2 regions of the Streptomyces sp. NBC_01390 genome follow, and region 2 is predicted to be linked to the other one. Evidence: riboswitches for the same ligand, from Rfam matches in the RefSeq annotation. Region 2 holds a riboswitch; the other holds the start of a gene.
What was found. Region 2 has a riboswitch for cyclic di-AMP ahead of OG241_RS34175 (transglycosylase family protein). Riboswitches for the same ligand answer to the same signal wherever they lie in the genome.

Region 1: another riboswitch for cyclic di-AMP. It lies ahead of OG241_RS22670 (transglycosylase SLT domain-containing protein); the one in region 2 lies ahead of OG241_RS34175 (transglycosylase family protein).

Annotation. Positions count from the first base shown of each region.
Region 1 is NZ_CP109551.1:5,029,387-5,037,068, forward strand. Features, by position in the region: gene OG241_RS22660 (LolA family protein) at 1-1,214, opposite strand, end outside; gene OG241_RS22665 (polyprenyl synthetase family protein) at 1,453-2,463, opposite strand; cyclic di-AMP (ydaO/yuaA leader) riboswitch at 3,115-3,281, shown strand; gene OG241_RS22670 (transglycosylase SLT domain-containing protein) at 3,285-3,776, shown strand; gene OG241_RS22675 (HAD family hydrolase) at 3,946-4,767, opposite strand; gene OG241_RS22680 (NAD(P)-binding domain-containing protein) at 5,005-6,339, opposite strand; gene OG241_RS22685 (ATP-grasp domain-containing protein) at 6,465-7,682, opposite strand, start outside.
Region 2 is NZ_CP109551.1:7,562,121-7,569,802, forward strand. Features, by position in the region: gene OG241_RS34160 (hypothetical protein) at 1-797, shown strand, start outside; gene OG241_RS34165 (cytochrome P450) at 895-2,196, shown strand; gene OG241_RS34170 (transglycosylase family protein) at 2,359-3,378, shown strand; cyclic di-AMP (ydaO/yuaA leader) riboswitch at 3,562-3,733, shown strand; gene OG241_RS34175 (transglycosylase family protein) at 3,737-4,471, shown strand; gene eno (phosphopyruvate hydratase) at 4,821-6,107, shown strand; gene OG241_RS34185 (septum formation initiator family protein) at 6,209-6,685, shown strand; gene OG241_RS34190 (DUF501 domain-containing protein) at 6,723-7,343, shown strand; gene OG241_RS34195 (exopolyphosphatase) at 7,340-7,682, shown strand, end outside.

The sequences.
Region 1 (7,682 bases), 2.5 Mb from region 2:
AAGTCGCCGGTGACCTTGTCGCCGAAGGAGTCGAGGAAGCCGCCGAAGGCACCGGCGTCGGACGAGCCGCCGCCCGACGGCACACCGCTCTCGGCCCCCGAGTCGAACGTGAGGATGGAGTTCCAGCCCTCGCCGATGACCTTGCCGCCATCGCCTTCGAGGCCGTCCGCCGACCCGTGACCCTCAGGTCCCTTGTGGTCGCCGTCGAACTCCTTGCCGAAGCCCTTGCCGAACTCCTTGCCGCGCTCCGTGCTCGGTGCCTCCTCGGCGTTGCCCGCGCCCTCCTCGGTGACCTTCGTGCCCTTGGGCGGGGTGAAGTCGAAGGTCGAGGCGGCGGGCTTGGCGAAGTCGACGTCGACGAAACCGGCGTCCACGACAGCGGCACCGCCGCTCGCCGGGGTGAGCGTGAACTTCAGCGGGGTCCCGGTCTTCGAGTCGACCGCGATGCTGATCGCCCCGACCGTGGACCCGGACGCCTTCGGCTTGATGACCAGCTTGTAGGCGTCACGGCCGGCGACCTGGGCGGTGCCGTCGACGGTCACTGAGGTCGTGCCGTCGACCGCCTTCAGTGCCTCCTGGGCGAGCTCCCCGGGCGTGGCGCCCGTGTCGTCACCGGGCAGGAGCTGGTCCTTGCCCTTGCTGTCGCCCTTGTCCTTGCCGCTCTCGGACGCGGGGGCCGTGGCGTGGTAGGCCTCGTTCGACGCGCTGTCGTACGCCCACACCTCGTCGCCGTTGTGGATCACGCTGTACTCGGCGGCCTTCTCCAGCAGCGACAGCTTCTGCTTGTCGGGGCCGTCCGCGGCGACGCGGATCGTGTGTGTGCCGGACGCCAGTGCGAGGAGCTTGGCGCTCGGATCGGCGGCCGACCCCGAGCCGTCGGAAGCCCCGCCGAGGCCACCGCCCGACAGAAGGCCGCTCTCCAGGCCGCCGAGGTCGGGCAGTCCCAGATCCGTACTGATCTTCACCGTGCCGGACAACTGCTGTACGTCCGACGCGGCGATCTTCTCGATGAGCTGCTGCGCGCTGATCTTCGGCAGATCGGGGTCACCGGAGCCGGCGAACGCCGGTACCAGCCCGATCGTCGCGACCGTCAGACCGATCACCGCGGCCGGGGCGGCGTACCGCGCGGCCTTGCGGCGCCGGGACGGCACGTCCTCGGCCTCGATCTCGGCCTCGATCCGGTTACCGGCCTTGGCCTCTTCGTACGGTGCCATGTGTGCCTTACCTCCGTCGTCGGCGGCGGCTGTCCGTCCCACACTTGTCCACCCTGAGCCGCCATTCTCACCCGAACCGGTGAGGAGTGGTTGGTTTCCATCTCACCAAATCGACGAGGAGGAATCGTCAGACCTTGGGCTCAACTCCGTGTACTGCTACGGGATGACATGAGGAGGCGTAGCTTCCCCTGACCCCTAGGGGGCCAGGGCTCGGTGAGGGCCGACGGGGCCCGACTCCTCAGCCGGCCCGATGCACCACCGCGTCGCACATCTCCACCAGGGCGGCCTTCGCGTCGCACTCCACCAGCGGCGCCAACGCGGCCCGGGCATCCTCCGCGTACCGCACGGTGTCCCGCCGGGCCTGCTCCAGCGCCGGATGCGCCCGCAGCCGGGCCAGCGCCTCCGCGTGCCGGGCGTCGTCACTCAGGTCGGAGTCCAGCAACTCGCACAACGCGATGTCCTCGGCGAGCCCCAGCCGGGCCACCCGCTCCCGCAACCGCAGCACGGGCATCGTGGGAATGCCCTCCCGCAGATCCGTCCCGGGCGTCTTGCCCGACTCGTGGGAGTCGGACGCGATGTCCAGCACGTCGTCCGCGAGCTGGAAGGCGACCCCGAGCCGCTCCCCGTACTGGGTGAGCACATCCACGACACTGTCGTCGGCCCCGGACATCATCGCCCCGAACCGGCAGGCCACGGCCACCAGCGACCCGGTCTTCCCGCCCAGCACGTCCAGATAGTGCTCGACGGGGTCCCGGCCGTCCGACGGTCCCGCCGTCTCCAGGATCTGCCCGGTCACCAGCCGCTCGAACGCCTCCGCCTGCACCCGAACCGCCTCGGGCCCGAGGTCGGCGAGGATGTGCGAGGCCCGCGCGAACAGGAAGTCCCCGGTGAGGACCGCGACGGAGTTCCCCCAGCGTGTGTTGGCGCTGGGCACACCTCGGCGAACCTCGGCCTCGTCCATGACGTCGTCGTGATACAGCGTCGCGAGGTGGGTCAGCTCCACCACCACCGCGGACGGCACGATGCCCGGCGCGTGCCGGTCCCCGAACTGTGCCGCGAGCATCACGAGGAGTGGCCGGAACCGCTTCCCGCCCGCACGCACGAGATGCTGCGCGGCCTCCGTGATGAAGGGGACCTCGCTCTTGGTGGCTTCGAGCAACCCTTCCTCGACAGCCGCCAATCCGGCCTGGACATCGGCTTCGAGAGCCTGGTCCCGCACGCTCAGCCCGAACGGCCCGACGACGGTCACGAGGGATCTCCTGTCTGCTGGTGTCTACTGGCGGTCACACGGTGTGTCGATAGATCGCTGCCATCACTCGAGTCAGCGTATCCGGTCACGTTTCGATCACCGCTAGCGCCCGCCCGTCCAGGCCAGGCGTTATCGGATCACGACCGGAATGTTTTTGATCAGTCCAAAGCATGGACATTTATAAGCATCCCGCGCCCCGCCGACGGGCTCTCACGCGCATGTGTCACCTCATCCCCACCGTTCACCGCGACCGTCACCACAACAACGTCACGGACCGCGCCAGAGGTTCCGCCACCCACAACGCCTCGCAACATGTCGCAGTACCACGCAATGGACATGAGCCTTCAAGCTGCATCAAATACCCCAAACCCCTTGCTCATCCCACTCGTGTCACGACTACCCCCGGCCCGTGATTCGAGTCACGCCCACGGCGACCTCCCTTCGCCCGCACTTCGCAAACTACCCATTCGCTAAAGGCAAGTTGCCTCTCAGGCACCATCTCCCACTTGCCCCTTTTATCCGTAATGAGCACCCCAAATGGGTAAGTCCTGCATTTCTGCCCCTTGTTCGATCCATGTGCTCTCGCATACGTTTCGCGCCACACCGGGCGGACCGCCGAATCCTGCCACCGCCCGCAGAGCAGCAAACCCACCCACACACATGACTCACGCAGGCAGGAGCGGGGGACCCAGGTAAGCCGCCGGTCCGGGCGTTCGCGCCGGTCCGGCTCGGGGTGAAGCCGTGCGCCGACCGCGCGCCCGGCCGGGCATCTCCCGCCCGAACCCGACAGCTCACCTCGCAGGCGCCGGAGAGGACCCACCATGCCCGTACGAGGTCAGCACCACCCCGCGAGAGCCGCACGCCGCCCGTTCAGGCTCACGCGCACCGTCGCCATCACCGGAACGGCCGCCGTAGCCCTGGCCCTCCCCTTCCTGACCGCGACGGCGGCATCGGCCGCCCCGTCGGCCACGTCGTCCACGACGACGTACTACGCGAACAACCTGGACGGCTGGATCCGCGAGTCGCTCGACATCATGGCCCAGCACGGCATCCCCGGAACGTACGACGGCATCTACCGCAACGTCATGCGCGAGTCGTCGGGCAACCCGTACGCCATCAACAACTGGGACTCGAACGCGGCAGCCGGCACCCCCTCCAAGGGCCTCCTCCAGGTCATCGACCCGACCTTCGCCGCGTACCACGTCGCCGGCACCTCGTTCGATCCCTACGACCCGATCGCGAACATCACCGCCGCCTGCAACTACGCGGCGGCTCGCTACGGATCGATCGACAACGTGTTCGGGGCCTACTAGTCCGACCCCGGGCCGGCTCGCCCGAAGACCAGTAGCCGCCCAGGCCCAGGTCCGGTAGACCCGGGCCTGGGCGGACCGGAGGGCGGTAGCCCCGGGGCTACCGGGGCTACCGGGGCTACCGGGGCTACCGGGGCTACCGGGGCTACCGGCGCTACCGGCGCTACCGGCGCTACCGGACCGACCCGCCCCCGAACAACCGCTCCAGCACCACCGCGATGCCGTCGTCCTCGTTCGAGAGGGTGACCTCGTCCGCCACGGCCTTGAGTTCGGGATGGGCGTTGGCCATGGCGACTCCGTGGGCCGCCCAGTCGAACATCGGGATGTCATTGGGCATGTCACCGAAGGCGATGGTGGCGGCCGAGGTCAGCCCGAGATACTCGGCGGCCAGCGCGAGCCCCGTCGCCTTGGTGATGCCGCATGGCTGGAGTTCGACCGTGCCCGGCCCCGACATGGTGACCGTCGCGAGGGAACCGACCGCTCCGCGCGCCGCCGACGCCAACTCGTCGTCGGACAGGGACGGGTGGCGCAGCAGTACCTTGCTGATGGGCTCGGCCCACAGGTCGTCCCGGTGCCGTACCCGTACCGCGGGCAGCGTCGGGTGCGGCATCAGATAGCCCGGCTCGATGAGCGTGAGCCCGTCCACACCGTCCTGATCGACAGCGGCGTACACCTGCCCGACCTCGGCCTCGATCTTGCCGAGCGCGGTCTCCGCCAGCTCCTGGTCCAGGGTCACCGACCACAGCAGACGGTCCGCGCCGGCGTCGTACACCTGCGCCCCCTGCCCGCACACCGCGAGCCCCCCGGCACCGAGGTCGTCGAGCAGCGGCCGGACTCTCGGCGCCGGCCGTCCCGTCACGACCAGATGCCGGGCGCCGGCGGCCGTGGCGAGCGCCAGCGCGGCGCGCGACCGGTCGGAGAGCGTGTCGTCGGCACGCAGAAGCGTTCCGTCCAGGTCGGTGGCGATAAGTGCGTATGCGGTGGGAGCGGCCATGATCCAGAGAATACGGATCGTTCGGCCCATCGGTCTCCGTCCGAACCGGACGACGTTCGGCCTCTCTCCAGCAACACCCCCCGTGCCTACGCCAGTTCCTGCCGCAGGCACGGGGCGGGCATTGGCGCAGGGGGACGGGAGCCACACGACGACGCGGTACGGCGAGCCGCCGGTTCACAAGATCGAGCGCGCCCCGCATTGACCCACGGGACCAGAAACCCGAGCCATACCCGAGCCCTACCCGTGCGCCGCCGCCAGATGCCCCGCCAGCCGCGGTGACGCGAACTCCGTACCGCACACGAACCGCATCACCGGGCCGTACGAAGCGGCCGCCGGCAAGCCGGTGAAGTACAGCCCGGGCACCGAGGACACATACCCGGCACCGAGCCTCGGCGTCCCCCGGCTCACCGCCAGCTCCGTACGCAGTTCATGCCCGAGAAAGTCCATCGCGGCGATGTCGACGCGGTAGCCGGTCGCGGCTATCACATGGTCGGCCGACAACTCCCGCGTACGGCCGCCGGGTTCCTGGACAGTCAGCACCGGGTGCCCCCCGACGAAGCCCACCCCGCTCCCCGAACCGTCCCCCTTCGGCGCACTCTTGGCGCCCTGCGCGCCCTCCGCCTCAGCCGAGCCCGCGACCTCCACAGCCCCCATTACTCCCGTTACTCCGGTGACTCCCGCCCGGACGATCCGTGCGACCTCGCTCACCTGCACCTTGCCCTCGAACCGGTCGCGCAGCCACCACGCACCGAGCGGTCCCAGAACCCGGCGGACCAGGTAGTGGCGGGCCCGGGCCGGGAGGTAGCGGTAGGGGTGCGGATAGTAGGTGAGGGCCCAGAGCGACCACGCGTTGCCGAACGGCGACTCGGGTCGCAGCCTGGGCTGCCGCCAAGGGGGCGCACCGAAGGCGACGCGACCGCTCCCCCGCGACACCACCCGTACCCGTGCCCCCGCCTCCGCCGCCAGTACCGCCGTCTCCAGCGCGGACTGGCCCGCCCCGACGACGATCAGCTCCCTGCCCGCGAATCGGCTCAGGTCATGATGCTGCGAACTGTGGGACACCGGTCCCGTGGGCGAGGGCCCGTCCGGCGCCGCGGCCGCCAGCTCCGGGGGCAGATGCGCGAGCCCTGACAGCCCCGTGGCCACCACGACCGCCCGTGCGGTGAACAACTCGCCCGAGTCCAGCTTGAGTTCGAAGCCGCCCCCGCTGCCCGTGCCCTTGTGGCGCCGGTCCACGGACACCACCCGCACCCGCTCCAACTCGGGCACGAGCCGCTGCTGGAACCACTCGCCGTACGCGATGAACGTCTCCACCGGGATGATGTCCTCGTCGGTGACCAGCCGGGGCGCCCCCACCGCGTCGCAGTAGTCCGCCAGGGTGTGACCACGCTGCGGGGCGTCGATACTGGAGGCCGACGGTGTGGATTTCAGGAGCATCCCGGCGGGCATGTGGTCCCGCCAGCTCACCATGGGCTCGCCGAACACCCGCACCGGGATGCCACGCGCCCGCAGATGCGCGGCCGTGGACAGTCCGAACGGTCCCGCGCCGATAATCGCTACTGGATGGTTCACGAAGTCCCTCCCCAGGACGCTGCTTCGCCACTTCGTGTTGCTCTGTGTTCTGTACTCACTGCCACCGCACCGCACCCGTGCCCGCACCGCACCGGCACCCCGGCCCCCGTCGGCAGCTCCGGCTCTCAGCCGACGCCACCGGCGACGCCACGGCGGCTGGTCCGCCACAGCTGGTACAGGTGCTTCGCGCCCGGCCGCACGAACCGGGCGAGCATCGTGAGGAACGGCAGCGGGTCGTCACCCGCGAGCCAGGCCAGTTCCGTCCCGCTCGCCCGGGTCGGCGCGTGCGGCGTCGTGTAGCCGCTGCGTCGGTAGGCGAGGAGGGCGGGCAGGTCGATGTTCTCCACGATGTACCGGTGCCCGGCGCGCTGTTCCCCCTCCGGAACGGCACGCCCGGTCAGATCGAGATGCATGGCCCGCACGACGTCCACTCCCGACTCGCTCTCGAAGAGCCGGAACTGGGCGCCCATCCGCGGGTTGAAGTCGAGGAGTTTGTACTGTCCGTCGCGCCGGTCGAAGCGCAGGTCGAGGTCGATGATTCCGGTGAAGCCGATCTGTTTGATGAAACGTGCGGCGAGGTCCGCGAGTTCCGGATTGTCGACGACGTACGCATTTGCCGTCATTCCTGCGTGCGGCGGCCAGGAACGGACCTTCACCCCCGTGAACAGCGCCCGCGGATTCGAGTCCGCGTCGAAGTAGGCGTGGACGATCCAGTCCTCGGCCTCCTCCCGGGGCAGGTACTCCTGAAGGATCACGCCGGGACGCTCACCCCAGTCACGGGCCAGGGACAGCAGCGCCTCCCGGCTCGCGATGCGGGTAGTGCCGTTGACGGCAGGCCGGGCGCGCCGCACGAACGCCTCCCGGTTCTTGGCCACCACCGGGAACCTGGCCGTCCGCGCGAACCGCTCGATGTCGTCGTACGACCGCGGAAAGGCGGCGGACGGAGTCGGTATGCCGTGCTCCACGCACAACTCGTGCAGCCCCTGCTTGCTGGCGAGCCGGCGCGGCAGCCCCGCCTCCACGCGCGGGAAGAGAAACGCGCCGCCGAGCTCCTCCTGCCGCTCGGCGATCAGTACGGCCGCCTCCTCGTCCGTGGGAACGAGGACAGCGGGACGCCCGATCCGCTTCCCGATCCGCAGCAACCCCTCGACGAGCCGCTCCGGTTCCTCGGTCCCGGTGGTCGGCCAGACGAACGCACGCCGCAGATAACGCGACGATGCCGCGGGCGTGTAAGGGTCCTCGGTGATCGCGTACATCGGAACGCCCAGCCGTCCCAGACTGCGGATGGCCCCGACGCCTCCGTGGTGCAGTGGATAGTCACCGAACTTCACGATCAGCGCCGG
Region 2 (7,682 bases):
AGGGGTACGACGGCGCGGCCGGCCTGGAACGGGAGTCCGTGGACGACGCTTTGGCCTGGGCGGCGGAGCAGCGGCACGGGGTGCTGCGGATGCTGATGAGGAGTGGGGCGAGCACGTGGGAGGCGTCCCCCTCCCTGGTGGACACCGCGTCCCAGGACGAGACGTTTCCGGCGGTGGATGTGGCGGTGTGGGGGGTGGCGCTGGAGGTGGCCCGGGCGAACTCGGCGTACGACTTCGCGGTGGTCGTCGAAGGGGCACGGGGAGCCTTCCGGGCGGCGGCGGACGCGGGTGACGTGCGGGCCATGTTCGAGCTGGGCGTACTGGAGGAGAGCCTCGGGGACTGGGAAGCGGCGGAGAGCTGGTTTCGGCGGGCGGTGAAGGCCGGGGAGCCGGAGGCCGCGGGGAAGCTGGGACGGCTGCTGGTGGACAAGAGGGAAGAGCGGAAGGCGGAACCCTTTCTGGAGATGGCCGCCAGGGCCGGGGACTTCGGAGCGGCGCACCTGCTCGGGACCGTTCTTCGTGACCGGGGGCTCTGGTGGCTGGGGATGGCGTCCGAGTCGAAAGACCCGGCGAGAGTGCCCGAACTGCTGCTTCTGCTGCGCGGAGACAGGGAGTTCGGGAGGGGCTTCGACCAGCGGGAGCCCGCAGCGGACAGCTCGCCGCGCGACGGCGGCCGTGAGACGGATAACGACGCCCCAGGTGATGCTCGTGACGACGCCCATGACGATGCTCGTGACGACGCCCGTGTCGCCCGCCTCATCGCCCGTCTCTCTAAGAAGCACGGACTCGATGAATGATGAACAGAGTGCCGGCAGCGCGGGACCGGCGGGGTGGCCACCCGGCTGGCGAGCAGGCGCTCCCGGAGCCCCCCGATCCTCCCGATACCGTCGACGAGTGACCAACCAGCCCCACTCCACGCCTCCGGCCCCCGAACTCTTCACCTGGGAGTTCGCCACCGACCCCTACCCCGCCTACGCCTGGCTTCGTGAGCACGCGCCCGTGCACCGGACCAGGTTGCCCAGCGGGGTCGAGGCCTGGCTGGTCACGCGGTACGGGGATGCCAAGCAGGCCCTCGCCGATCCCCGGCTCTCCAAGAACCCCGCCCATCACGACGAGCCCGCGCACGCCAAGGGCAAGACCGGTATCCCCGGTGAGCGCAAGGCCGAGTTGATGACCCATCTGCTGAACATCGATCCGCCGGACCACACCAGGCTGCGGAGGCTCGTCGCCAAGGCGTTCACCCCGCGCCGGGTCGCCGAGTTCGCGCCCCGCGTCCAGGAACTCACCGATCAGCTGATCGACCGGTTCGCAGCGAGCGGCTCCGCCGACCTCATCCACGAGTTCGCCTTCCCGCTGCCCATCTACGCGATCTGCGACCTGCTGGGCGTACCCCGCGAGGACCAGGACGACTTCCGGGACTGGGCCGGGATGATGATCCGGCACGGGGGAGGGCCCCGGGGCGGGGTCGCCCGGTCGGTGAAGAAGATGCGGAGCTATCTCGCGGAGCTGATCCACCGCAAGCGCGAGGCGCTGTCCGACGTGCCCGAGCCCGGTGAGGACCTCATCTCCGGACTCATCCGCGCCTCCGACGAGGGTGAGCACCTCACGGAGAACGAGGTCGTCGCCATGAGTTTCATCCTGCTGTTCGCCGGTTTTGAGACAACTGTCAACCTGATCGGCAACGGCGTCCACTCCCTTCTCACCCACCCCGAGCAACGCGCCCGCCTCCAGGCGTCCCTGGCCGACGAGGACTCCTCCGTCCTCGAAACGGGTGTCGAGGAACTCCTGCGCTACGACGGCCCGGTCGAGCTGGCCACCTGGCGCTACGCCACTCGCCCGGTCAGCATCGGCGGGCAGGACATCGCGGCCGGCGACCCCGTCCTCGTCGTCCTCGCCGCCGCCAACAGGGACCCGGCGCGGTTCGCCGACCCCGACACCCTCGATCTCGGCCGCCGGGACAACCAGCACCTCGGATACGGCCACGGCATCCACTACTGCCTCGGTGCCCCGCTCGCCCGCCTGGAGGGCCGCAGCGCGCTTGCCACCCTCCTCACCCGCCTCCCTGACCTGCGACTCGCCGTGGATACGGCCGAGTTGCGATGGCGGGGCGGGCTCATCATGCGTGGACTGCGCACCCTGCCCGTCGAGTTCACGCCGGTGCGCGAATCCGGCCAAACCTTGCCGGCGGCGCCGTAGAAGATCACGAGAAGGTGACGCTCCCTCAACAATGTGATCTTCACGTGATCTGTGCGGCATGAACTTGTGACAAGTGATCGCCTGCGGCTACGTTCGTGCACCAGTGCGATGCCCGGCATCACGCGTCGCACTGGTCCCCGCTGTCTCGTGAAAGGCAACCGCATGCTCTCCGGGAACGGTCGTCACCGTCGCCCCCGCCAGGCCCCGGCGCTGCTCGTCTCGGCCGGCGTCGCCGGCTCCGCCATCGCCATCCCGCTGCTCGGCGCAACCGGCGCCAGCGCGGCCAGTGGCACCACCTGGGACAGGGTCGCGGAGTGCGAGAGCGGCGGCTCCTGGAGTGCCAACCCCGGCAACGGGTACTACGGCGGGCTCCAGTTGACCCAGGCGGACTGGGAGAAGTACGGCGGTCTGTCCTACGCTCCGAGCGCCGACCAGGCCAGCCGTTCCCAGCAGATCGCCGTCGGCGAGAAGATCCTCGCCGACCAGGGCGCCGGGGCCTGGGAGGCCTGCGCGCTGCTGTCCGGGCTCGGCAAGGACACCGGCTCGGCCGACGTCGACACCGGTGTGGCCGGGGGCGACACCGACGGGGACAAGGGTGACGTCTCGGGGCTGGGTCTGGGAGTGATCTCGGGCTCGGGGTCGGACTCCTCTTCCTCCTCCTCGACTTCGGCGTCGCCCACGCCCTCGGGATCCCCCTCCACCGGCTCCTCGGCCCTGACCGGGGGCTCCGACTCGTCGCCGTCCCCGACGCCGTCCGGCGGGGTGAAGACCGGCTCCTCCGGCGCCGGTGACTCCGCCGGGTCGGCCACCTCACCGTCCCCTTCCGACTCGTCGCCCGGCGCGAACGGCTCGAAGAAGGGCGACAGTTCACCCGTAGGGGACGTAAAGGGTGAAGAGTCTGCCAAATCAGGCCAGAAGGCGGAAAAGACGGGTGGTTCGGGCAGTACCGAGACCTCTGCCGGTACCGGCCGTCACCGCGGCAAGGCCGAAGGGTCGTACACCGCGAGCATCGGGGACGCCCTCTGGGATGTCACCGGCTCCATCGATCTCGTCGGCGAGCAGCCCGAACCCTCCAAGCCCGCCGAGCCCACCGCCGGGAGCGACGACTTCCTTGACTCGGGCTCGGGCCTCGTTCTCCCCGGTCAGATCCTTGCGGTAGGTAGCGAACCCGGGCAAAACTAACCGGAGTTCACGTCCTGGTTTCGGGCTGAATGTCCGTTATCGATGCGGTGAGAGATAGGTCTCAGAAGCCCTGATCGTCTTTGTATTTCATCGGATCAGCTGTTTACGGTCGTCATCGCCCGCCACAGTGGGCCCCGCCGGTCGCAACGCCGAATCCTGCCAACGGCCGAACGGGAACAGTCGTCGCGTAAAGCGCCGTAGGCAGGAGCGGGGGACCCAAGGTAGGTGCCGCACCGGGCAGTTGTCCGGAGCGGCTCGGGGTGAAGCCGTACGCCGCCCGACAGGGGCGTACGGCCGGGCAACTCAACCGGCCCGAACCCGACAGCTCACCTCGCAGGCGTCGGTGAGGGGATCTTTCATGCTGTTTTCCGGCAAGGGCAAGCACCGTCGTCCGTCCAAGGCCACCCGCGTCGTCGCCATCGCCGGCGTGACCGGTGCCGCTGTCGCCGCTCCGCTGCTGGCGGCCGGCTCCGCCTCCGCCGCCACCTCCGCCGAGTGGGACACCGTCGCCCAGTGCGAGTCCGGCGGCAACTGGTCCATCAACACCGGCAACGGCTACTACGGCGGCCTGCAGTTCTCCGCCTCGACCTGGGCCGCGTACGGCGGCACGGCGTACGCCGGCACCGCCGACCAGGCGTCGAAGTCCCAGCAGATAACCATCGCCGAGAAGGTCCTCGCGGGCCAGGGCAAGGGTGCCTGGCCGGTCTGCGGCACGGGCCTGTCCAGCGCCTCCTACGACGGCGGTTCGAGCAGCAGCAACGGCGGCGGCACGAGCACGGGTACGAGCAACAACAACTCGTCCAGCGGCTCCAGCTCCAGCGGGTCGAGCGAGACCTCCACCCGCTCCACCGACAGCCAGCAGGCCTCCCGTTCGCAGGAGCGGCCCGCCGCGAAGAAGACCGTCACCACCCCGACCGGCAAGAAGGTCAAGAAGGGCGACGGCGAGTACAAGGTCGTCAAGGGCGACAGCCTCAGTGCGATCGCCCAGGCGCACCACGTCAAGGGCGGCTGGCAGAAGCTGTTCCAGCTGAACAAGGACATCATCGACGACGCCGACTTCATCTTCCCGGGCCAGCAGCTGCACCTCAGCTGATCCCGGTCACCTTCGGGCCGTGCATCCCCCAGATCCCAGCCGGCCCGAAGGTGAACCACAGGACCCTCACAGCCGTGCCTTCCAGAGTGAAGGCCTCGTGCGGGTCACCCCCCGTCCCCCACGGGCTCCCCGCTCCGGTGCGTGTTCCCCCGTACGCACCGGAGCGGGGCTTTTTGTTCCCTGGGGGAACAATGTTTACCCTCGGTTCCGTTCGTGTTCCGTCCATGGGGTGGTCGGACGGCTGGCCGATCCCCCCGAGCCGGTTAGGCTCATCAACGCGGAGCCGCCGCGGCCCCGTACTCGCGAGGCCTCAGCAGCCCCGCGTACCCGCGTCACATTCCATAAGGAGATGCTCGTGCCGTCCATCGACGTCGTCGTAGCCCGGGAAATCCTCGACTCGCGAGGCAACCCCACCGTCGAGGTCGAGGTCGGCCTCGATGACGGCAGCACCGGTCGTGCCGCCGTCCCGTCCGGCGCCTCCACCGGAGCCTTCGAGGCCATCGAGCTGCGCGACGGTGACCCCAACCGCTACCTCGGCAAGGGTGTCGAGAAGGCCGTCCTCGCCGTCATCGAGCAGATCGGCCCGGAGCTCGTCGGCTACGACGCCACCGAGCAGCGCCTGATCGACCAGGCCATGTTCGACCTGGACGCCACCGACAACAAGGGCTCCCTCGGCGCCAACGCCATCCTCGGCGTCTCCCTCGCCGTCGCCCACGCCGCCTCCGAGGCCAGCGACCTGCCGCTCTTCCGCTACCTCGGCGGCCCGAACGCGCACCTGCTGCCCGTCCCGATGATGAACATCCTCAACGGTGGATCCCACGCGGACTCCAACGTCGACATCCAGGAGTTCATGATCGCCCCGATCGGCGCGGAGTCCTTCTCCGAGGCGCTGCGTTGGGGCGCGGAGATCTACCACACCCTCAAGAAGGTGCTGAAGACCAAGGGCCTGTCCACCGGTCTCGGCGACGAGGGCGGCTTCGCCCCGAACCTGGAGTCCAACCGCGCCGCGCTCGACCTCATCATCGAGGCCATCAAGCAGGCCGGCTACGTCCCCGGCGAGCAGATCGGCCTGGCGCTCGACGTCGCCGCGTCCGAGTTCTACAAGGACGGCAAGTACGAGTTCGAGGGCAAGTCCCGCACGGCCGCCGAGATGACCGAGTACTACGAGGAGCTCGTCTCCGCGTACCCGCTCATCTCCATCGAGGACCCGCTGTACGAGGACGACTGGGCCGGCTGGAAGACCATCACCGACAAGCTGGGCGACAAGGTCCAGATCGTCGGCGACGACCTCTTCGTCACCAACCCGGAGCGCCTCGCCCGTGGCATCGAGGAGGGTTCGGCCAACGCCCTGCTCGTCAAGGTCAACCAGATCGGCTCGCTGACCGAGACCCTGGACGCCGTCGAGATGGCGCAGCGCAACGGCTTCAAGTGCATGATGTCCCACCGCTCCGGCGAGACCGAGGACGTCACCATCGCCGACCTCGCCGTCGCGGTGAACTGCGGCCAGATCAAGACCGGCGCCCCGGCCCGCTCGGACCGCGTCGCCAAGTACAACCAGCTCCTGCGCATCGAGGAGATCCTCGACGACGCGGCGGTCTACGCCGGCCGCTCGGCCTTCCCCCGCTTCAAGGGCTGACCCCGACCTGGGTCAAGGCATAGCCAGTCGTACGTACGTCCCCGTACCCGGTCCCGTACCGTGTGCGGGGACGTACGCGCGTGTGAACGGGAGGCGGGAACATGGCCGTGAAGGACCGGGACCGGTTCTCCACCGCGACCAGGATCAAGCTGCTCGGCGAGCAGACGGCGGCCCGCGTCTACCGTTCGCAGACCAAGCGTCAGGCCCGCCGCTCCCGCCTGACCGGCCGTGCGGCCCTGCTCGTCCTGGTGCTCTGCTCGCTGATCGTGGCGCTGGCCTACCCGATAAGGCAGTACGTCTCCCAGCGCGCCGACATCGCCGACCTGGAGCGCGAGCGCGACCAGGCCAGCCGGCGGGTCGAACAGCTGCGCGACCTTAAGGCGCGCTGGCAGGACGACTCGTACGCGGAGCAGCAGATCAGGCAGCGGCTGCACTATGTGATGCCGGGCGAGACCGGATACGTCGTGATCGACCCGGACGCGGCGAAGCAGTCGCGCGTCGACCTGGGCGCGGCCGACCGCCCCTGGTACGCGAACGTCTGGGACGGCGTGGACAAGGCCGACGCCGCCGACCAGTGAGCTCACCAGTGAAGTGAACGGAACAGAGAAGACAGGTATGGACACGCCCCCGCCTCCCACCCCGCGCACCGAGCCGACCGACGCGGACGTCGCGGCCTTCGAGCGGCAGCTCGGCCGCCCGCCGCGCGGGCTGCGCGCCATCGCGCACCGCTGCCCCTGCGGGCACCCGGACGTCGTCGAGACGGCGCCGCGGCTGCCGGACGGCACTCCCTTCCCCACGACGTACTACCTGACGTGCCCCCGCGCCGCCTCGGCGATCGGCACGCTGGAGGCGAACGGCGTGATGAAGGAGATGACGGAACGGCTGGCGACGGACCCGGAGCTGGCCGCCGCGTACCGGGCCGCGCACGAGGACTACATCGCCCGCCGGGACGCGATCGAGGTCCTGGAGGGCTTCCCGAGCGCGGGCGGCATGCCGGACCGTGTGAAGTGCCTGCACGTCCTCGTGGGCCACTCGCTGGCCGCCGGCCCCGGGGTGAACCCGCTGGGCGACGAGGCGATCGCGATGCTGCCGGAGTGGTGGGCGAAGGGGCCGTGCGTGATGCGCGCGGGGCCTCCGGTGGGGCAGGACTGGACAGTGCACACGAACGACTCCGGCACAGGCCACTTCGCGTTCAAACCGGTGGACGCGGCGGAGTCCGGGGAGGGCGACAAGTGACCCGTGTCGCCGCCATCGACTGCGGTACGAACTCGATCCGCCTCCTCGTCGCCGACGCCGACCCGGAGACGGGTGAACTCGTCGACCTGGACCGTCGGATGACCATCGTCCGCCTCGGCCAGGGCGTCGACCGTACGGGCCGCCTCGCCCCGGAGGCGCTGGAGCGGACCTTCGCGGCCTGCCGTGAGTACGCGGGCATCATCAAGGAGCACGGCGCCGAGCGGCTCCGCTTCGTCGCGACGTCCGCCTCCCGGGACGCGGAGAACAGGGACGAGTTCGTACGAGGGGTGCTGGACATCCTGGGTGTCGAGCCGGAGGTCATCTCGGGCGACCAGGAGG